Regions from separate parts of the Bacillus sp. GbtcB14 genome, predicted to be linked through region 2. Evidence: a T-box and tRNA genes for the amino acid it is inferred to sense, from the RefSeq annotation. Region 2 holds a T-box; the other holds one or more tRNA genes.
The links. The T-box of region 2 lies ahead of argS (arginine--tRNA ligase). A T-box ahead of a tRNA ligase gene usually reads a tRNA of that ligase, here a tRNA-Arg.

Region 1: it has a tRNA-Arg gene. The T-box ahead of argS (arginine--tRNA ligase) is inferred to sense a tRNA for this amino acid. The anticodon was not compared.

What each region holds. Positions count from the first base shown of each region.
Region 1 covers NZ_JAGXJT010000004.1:219,304-222,695, reverse strand. The annotation lists gene spoVAD (stage V sporulation protein AD) at 1-231, opposite strand, end outside; gene spoVAC (stage V sporulation protein AC) at 232-708, opposite strand; gene KVT31_RS13780 (YhcN/YlaJ family sporulation lipoprotein) at 738-1,223, opposite strand; gene KVT31_RS13775 (DUF1657 domain-containing protein) at 1,317-1,523, opposite strand; tRNA gene KVT31_RS13770 (tRNA-Arg) at 1,729-1,804, shown strand; gene rpoN (RNA polymerase factor sigma-54) at 2,065-3,372, shown strand; gene KVT31_RS13760 (glutaredoxin family protein) at 3,382-3,392, shown strand, end outside.
Region 2 covers NZ_JAGXJT010000002.1:140,572-143,963, reverse strand. The annotation lists gene KVT31_RS05675 (BrxA/BrxB family bacilliredoxin) at 1-271, shown strand, start outside; gene KVT31_RS05670 (class I SAM-dependent methyltransferase) at 321-1,097, shown strand; T-box leader at 1,138-1,352, shown strand; gene argS (arginine--tRNA ligase) at 1,398-3,086, shown strand; gene KVT31_RS05660 (methyltransferase) at 3,262-3,392, shown strand, end outside.

The DNA of each region.
Region 1 (3,392 bases), on a different contig from region 2:
TTGAATATCGTCTTTACGAAGTTCTGCTTTTTCAGTAGCGCGGCTACAAGCTTCTTCGAACAAAATTTTATGTGCTTTTTCATAGGAATCCTGGCCGAGCCATAAATCTTCATGAAGGATATCGAAGTCTTCTGGAATGTTTCCTTTTGCTTCAAATGGCCCGCCAACGACTCCTGTCGAAATAATAACTGGTTTGTTTTCAAATACCCACGTTCGGTGTCCTTGTAACATTTATAGCCCTCCCCATTGAACGAGAATCGTTTTAATAAGTGCGATGACGAAAGCTGAAAATACACCAAACAAAATAACAGAGCCGGCTAATTTAAACATATTTCCGCCAACGCCGAGTACGAATCCTTCTGTTCGGTGTTCGATACATGCGGCAATAACAGAATTACCAAATCCAGTAACGGGTACAGCAGTGCCTGCTCCAGCAAACTGCCCAAAGCGGTCATATATACCGAAACCAGTTAGTAACATGGAAATGAAAATGAGAGTTGCGACCGTTGGATTTCCTGCTGAACGCTCAGTGAAATCAAAATATGTGATATAAAACGTAGAAATGAGTTGTCCGATGAAGCAAATAAAACCACCGACGAAAAAGGCTTTAATACAATTTTTTAAGACAGGGCGCTTCGGTTCGCGTTCTTGCTCGAATTTTTTATACTCTTGTTGCACAGGGGTTAAGTTCTTATCTTTACTAGACATTGCAATCCTTCCTTTTCTATTAAAAAGCGTTAAGTGTTAGACTCCATTTTTTTCCCGATGAGTTTTAATTGCTCATTGATCTCGTCTTTAGATACTTTTTTTTCCTTAATCTTTCTTTCAAGCTTTTCGAGTAACATAAAGATTTTTTTATCTGTACTTACACGAACATCGAAAGTAGGGTGCTCATCACTTAGCTGCTTTTGAAGCTTCTTACGTAAAGGTTTTAATCCAAACCTTTCGTGGTGCTCCGGTGTAACTGCTATGTAGAGATCTAAATTTGAATTTACTGCTGTGCTTTTTATAATTTCATCCATAGCGAGAGCTCTTTTCTTGGCTCCTTGTGATATAGATTGATTAAAGGATTCCGTACTCATCTTTGTTAATTTGGGACCTTTTTCTTTCTCCGTACGTTTTGCTTCATCTTTCACTTTTTTATCTAAGGGACTATTATCACATCCGATAAAAGAGCTACATAGAAGGGCAAATAACGCGGTTATGAGGCCGAGTTTTCGCATGATTATCATTCCATTTCTATTGCAATATGTAATGTGATAGAAAAAGGATGACTGCATATCATCCTTTTTCTATTTCACAGCATGACGAATACGTTATTGCTGTGAGTATTGTGGTTCTTCTTGTTGGACTTCTTCAACGCGTGGGTTTAAAGAATCGATAATCGTTTGTGTTTGCTGCGCAGCTGTTTGGAAAAGTTGCTTTGCTTGTTGGTTATCCGTATCAAGAGCGAATCCCTCTAAGCTAGCTTGTGCACTTTTTAATCCAGAAACAGTTTGCTTTAGTTTTGTAATTACAGTCATTGAATGAAGCCCCCTTTGGAATATCAATTCAAAGATTATAATTTGTGAGTAGGGGCGAATTTATGATTGGAAAATTTAGGGTAGAGTGCTTTGTTAATATACTCATAACTAAGGTGCATAAAGGATTGTGGGGATATTTTTATTGATTTAGATGGATTTTATTGCTATTATTATGGAAAGAAAATGAAGAGTTTTCTATAATCATGCGCCCATAGCTCAGTCGGATAGAGCGGTGGTTTCCGGTACCACGTCTGCCGGGGGTTCGAATCCCTCTGGGCGCGTCAAAAAGTCCTAACTTACATTTTGTAGGTTAGGACTTTTTTTATTTTCCCTCTTGTTATATCTAGTTATAAGATTTACTATTAGTACTTGGTTATAATATAATTCCGTTATTATTTTCTTTCAATATTATTCAAATTTCGGTTGTAAGTTGTAAATCTCATTAATACATATAAATTAATAATATTTTGGAATGGGTGTCTGCGTGAGGATTCTCCTTTTACCAAACTTATTGTACAATAGAAACAAGGGGGAGATTAGTTTGAAGGCAAGTCTTTTACAAGAACAAAGCTTACGTTTGGCAATGACACAAGAGTTAAGGCAAGCGATTACAATGCTCCAGTATAATGTACAAGAATTATCGGAGTTTTTGTATGAGCAATCGTTAGAGAATCCCCTTATTGAGTTAGGTGGTTTTGAGAGGGAGAAGAAAAAGAGCTCTAACACAAGTAAAAGTACCAGCAAACAAGTCGAGAATCAGATGGAAATCTACAGTGTGGATTCTACAACGATTCAGCAACATTTATTAAATCAAATACAATATTATAAAATAGATGAAGAAGAGCGAAAAGTAGCTTCTTTCATTATTATGAACATGGATGGAAATGGGTATTTACAAGAAACGAACGAAGAGTTAGCGGATCTCCTTTCCGCACCACTTCATGTAGTCGACCGCTCTGTAGAGCTTGTCCAATCGCTTGAGCCAGCAGGGGTAGGAGCGCGTAATATTCAGGAATGTCTAACTTTGCAATTGAAGCGCTTACAAAGACGGAATGGATTAGCGGAAGAGGTTATAGAGGATCAATTTGCTTATTTCGTGAAGAAAGATTGGCGAAAGCTCGTTCAAGTTTTGAAGTGTAGTAATGAGGAATTGCAAACAGCGGTGAACTGTATTACGTCATTACAGCCGAAACCAGGTCTTGCGTTTTCTTCTGATAAACCACTTTATATCGTGCCTGATATGGCAGTGAAAAAAGATGGTGATCGTCTCGTTTTACAAATGAACGAGAGAAATATGCCGAGAATTGAAATTCATTCTGAGTATAGTGCGCTTCTGAATGCTAGTGAAAGTGAAGTAGCATCTTACGTATCAGAAAAGTATCAGCATGTACAGTGGATTATGCGCAGTTTAAAACAGAGAAAACAAACGCTTCTGCAAGTGATGACTATTATTATGGAAAAACAACGTGATTTCTTCTGGGAAGGTCCAGAATATTTAAAACCGCTTGCTTTAAAAGAGGTAGCAGAAGAGTTAAGTGTGCATGAATCTACAATTAGTCGTGCAACGCGAAATAAATATGTGCAAACACCACACGGTTTATTTGAGATGAAATCGTTCTTTAGCAATGCCGTTTCGACTACTGAAGATGAAGCTGTTTCTACAAAGCGTGTGAAACGATTTATCCAAACGCTTGTTGAGGCAGAGAATAAGAAAAAGCCACTTTCAGATCAAAAGATTTCAAAATTATTAGAAGAAGAGCATGAAATTGTTATTTCTCGAAGAACAGTGGCGAAGTATAGAGAACAAATGCACATTCCAGCGTCATCATTACGAAAAACGATTGGGTAGGTGAAGAATATGAAAGTTGT
Region 2 (3,392 bases):
TGCAGCTGGTTTAGCACGTCCATCAGCAGGTCAAGCAGTTGTTCGTGCTGAAAAACAACCCGAGCATCTTGTAACTGTATTCGCAGGCCAGGATAAAGATGCTACTGCAAAAATGCGTGAATACTTCGGAGAAATTCCTCCATCTTCACCATCTATGGCATTGTTAAAAGGAAAAGAAGTTGTTCACTTCATTCACCGTCATGAAATTGAAGGTGCAACTATGGACGAAATTATTACGAACTTAGAACAAGCTTTCGAAAAGAATTGCTAAAGAAGGGGGAGAGTAAATCTCCCTCTTTTCTTTATATAGAGGTGAAAAAATGATCGTAACAACAGCAGGAAGAACCAACAAAGAAATGACAGATTATGCAAGCAAGGTAGCAGCAGAATTAAATCGTTCTTTCGTTAAACGTAATGACATACCAGTACATAAACTACATGAGCAGTATGAACAAGATGTACTTGTTGTAGGGAAAAACCGATTAGCTATTTATCCGAGAGGAACGGAAGAGTCGTTTTTCTTTCATCCAAACTCAGCGATGTTTCGTGTAAAAAGGTTAATGCGCGGAGAACATGATCCGTTTGTACAAGCCACGCAATTAGAGAGCGGAATGACAGTGTTAGATTGTACGCTTGGCATGGCATCAGATAGTATTGTAGCTAGTTATATTGTTGGTGAAAGCGGAAAAGTAACGGGACTTGAAGGCAATGAGTATATGGCTTATATTATGGAAAATGGTTTGAAAACATGGTCTTCATCTGTTTCTGAAATTGATGAGGCAATGCAACAAATCGAGGTGAAGCAAACGGAGCATTACTCATTTTTAAAACAATGTGAAGATAATAGTTATGATGTCGTTTACCTTGATCCAATGTTCGAAGAAACTGTTATAGAATCAGATGGAATAAAAGGATTAAAACACTTCGCTTTGTATCATGATATTACTGACGAAACAATTGCGGAAGCGAAGCGTGTGGCGAGAAAGCGTGTCGTTTTGAAAGATCATTTCCGTAGTTCTAGATTTGAAAAACATAATTTTCAAGTATACAAAAGAAAAAGTGCTAAGTTTCACTTTGGTGTAATTGACCCTTGCTAATTGTTTGAAAAGATGTATAATAAGCAATAATTAATTAAATATACTGTCTGTGATGAAGAGAGTAGTCTTTTTTTGAAGGAAAGCGAGCTAGGGATGGTGTGAGCCTAGTGCGGAAGAAAAAGATGAAGCGCACTTCGGAGACGCTTCTTGAACGAATAGTAGAGTAAGCCGAGGCCCCCTGTCCTCGTTATAAACGGGAAAGTGGTTCTTAACGAACAACAAGGGTGGTACCACGGGTTAAAACTCGTCTCTTTTTTAGAGACGAGTTTTTTGTGTTTTAAAAAATAAGGAGGTTAAATCATGGATTATAAAATGCAGTTTGCGGAAAGTTTATCTAATATTTTCACGAATGAATTAACGCAAAAACAAATTTTGGATTTAATTGAAACACCGAAACAAGATGAATTTGGAGATGCAGCGTTCCCATGCTTTTCATTAGCGAAGCAATATAAAAAAGCACCGGCTATTATTGCAAAGGAAGTTGCTGAGAAATTAAATGATCCGTTTTTTACGAAAGTAGAAGCCGTTGGTCCTTATGTAAATGTATTTTTTAATCGTGAAACTGTCAGTGATGCAGTATTGAAAACGGTTTTAGCGGAGAAAGAAGAGTACGGTCAAAACCATTTTGGATGTGAAAAAACAGTAGTAATTGATTATTCCTCTCCTAATATCGCAAAGCCTTTTTCGATGGGGCATTTACGTTCTACAATGATAGGAAATTCACTGAAACATATCGCTGAAAAATGCGGCTATGAAGTTGTAGGAATTAATTATATTGGGGATTGGGGAACGCAGTTTGGAAAGTTAATTACTGCTTATAAAAAATGGGGAAATGAAGCAGTAGTTAAAGAGGATCCAATCCGTGAATTATTTAAGTTATACGTTCAATTCCATGAAGAGGTAAAAGACGACGAAGAACTAGAAGAAGAAGGGCGTGCTTGGTTTAAGAAATTAGAAGAAGGTGATGAAGAAGCTGTTGAGCTTTGGAATTGGTTCCGTCACGAATCCTTAAAAGAATTTTCTCGTATTTATGAACTTCTCGGTGTTGAATTTACTAATTTTCAAGGAGAAGCTTTTTATAACAATTTAATGGAAGATTTTATTGGGATTTTAGAGGAGCATGATTTGCTTGAAGAGTCAGAAGGCGCGTTAGTCGTTAATTTAGAAGAAGAGGGAATGCCGCCTTGCTTAATAAGAAAATCAGATGGTGCGACGATTTACGCAACACGTGACTTAACGGCAGCTGTATACCGTCAAAACACATATGCGTTCGATAAAGCGTTATATGTAGTTGGCCCAGAACAAAGTTTACATTTTAATCAATTTTTCACTGTATTAAAAAAGCTTGGTTACAATTGGGTTGAGGGTATGGAACATGTACCGTTTGGGTTCATTTTAAAAGACGGTAAGAAAATGTCGACACGTAAAGGAAGAGTTATTTTACTCGAAGAAGTACTTGAGGAAGCAATCGAACTTGCAAAACAAAATATTGAAGAGAAAAATCCAAACTTAAAACAAAAAGAAGAAGTAGCAAAGCAAGTTGGTGTTGGAGCAATTATCTTCCACGATTTAAAAAATGAGCGTATGCATAATATTGAATTTTCATTAGAAAACATGCTGAAATTTGAAGGTGAAACAGGGCCATATGTACAGTACACACATGCACGCGCTTGCTCTATTTTAAGAAAAGAAAGTGTAGAATTTGAAACGTGTACGTTTACATTAAAAGATAATCATAGCTGGGGCGTCTTAAAACTACTAAATAAATTCCCGCAAGTAATTGAAGCAGCCTTCAACAAAAATGAGCCATCAATCATTTCGAAATACGTATTAGATGTAGCACAATCGTTTAATAAATATTATGGAAATGTGCGTATATTAGAAGAGAGTGAAGAGAAAGACAGTAGACTTGCATTAGTGTATGCTGTGACAGTTGTGTTAAAAGAGGGATTACGTTTACTTGGGGTGGATGCTCCTGAGGAGATGTAAAGCAAATAGGTATACGTATCATAGTAGATATGTATGCCTATTTATTTTGATAGAAAATGTGAAAGCAGAAGTTTAAATGTATTACATTTAAACTTTTCTAGAATTGTTTTAAGTGTAGGAATGTCCATATTAAATGGAGAATTGTAATGTCATATATATAAAGGAGGCGTTAAATTTGGAAACGTACGATTGGAACAGTAAACTAACATATTTAAAAAACACAAGAGATTTATATTACAATGACGATTATGTAAGCTTTTTAGTAAATACAGTTTGGAAGATTACTAAGCCCGTACATATCGTAGA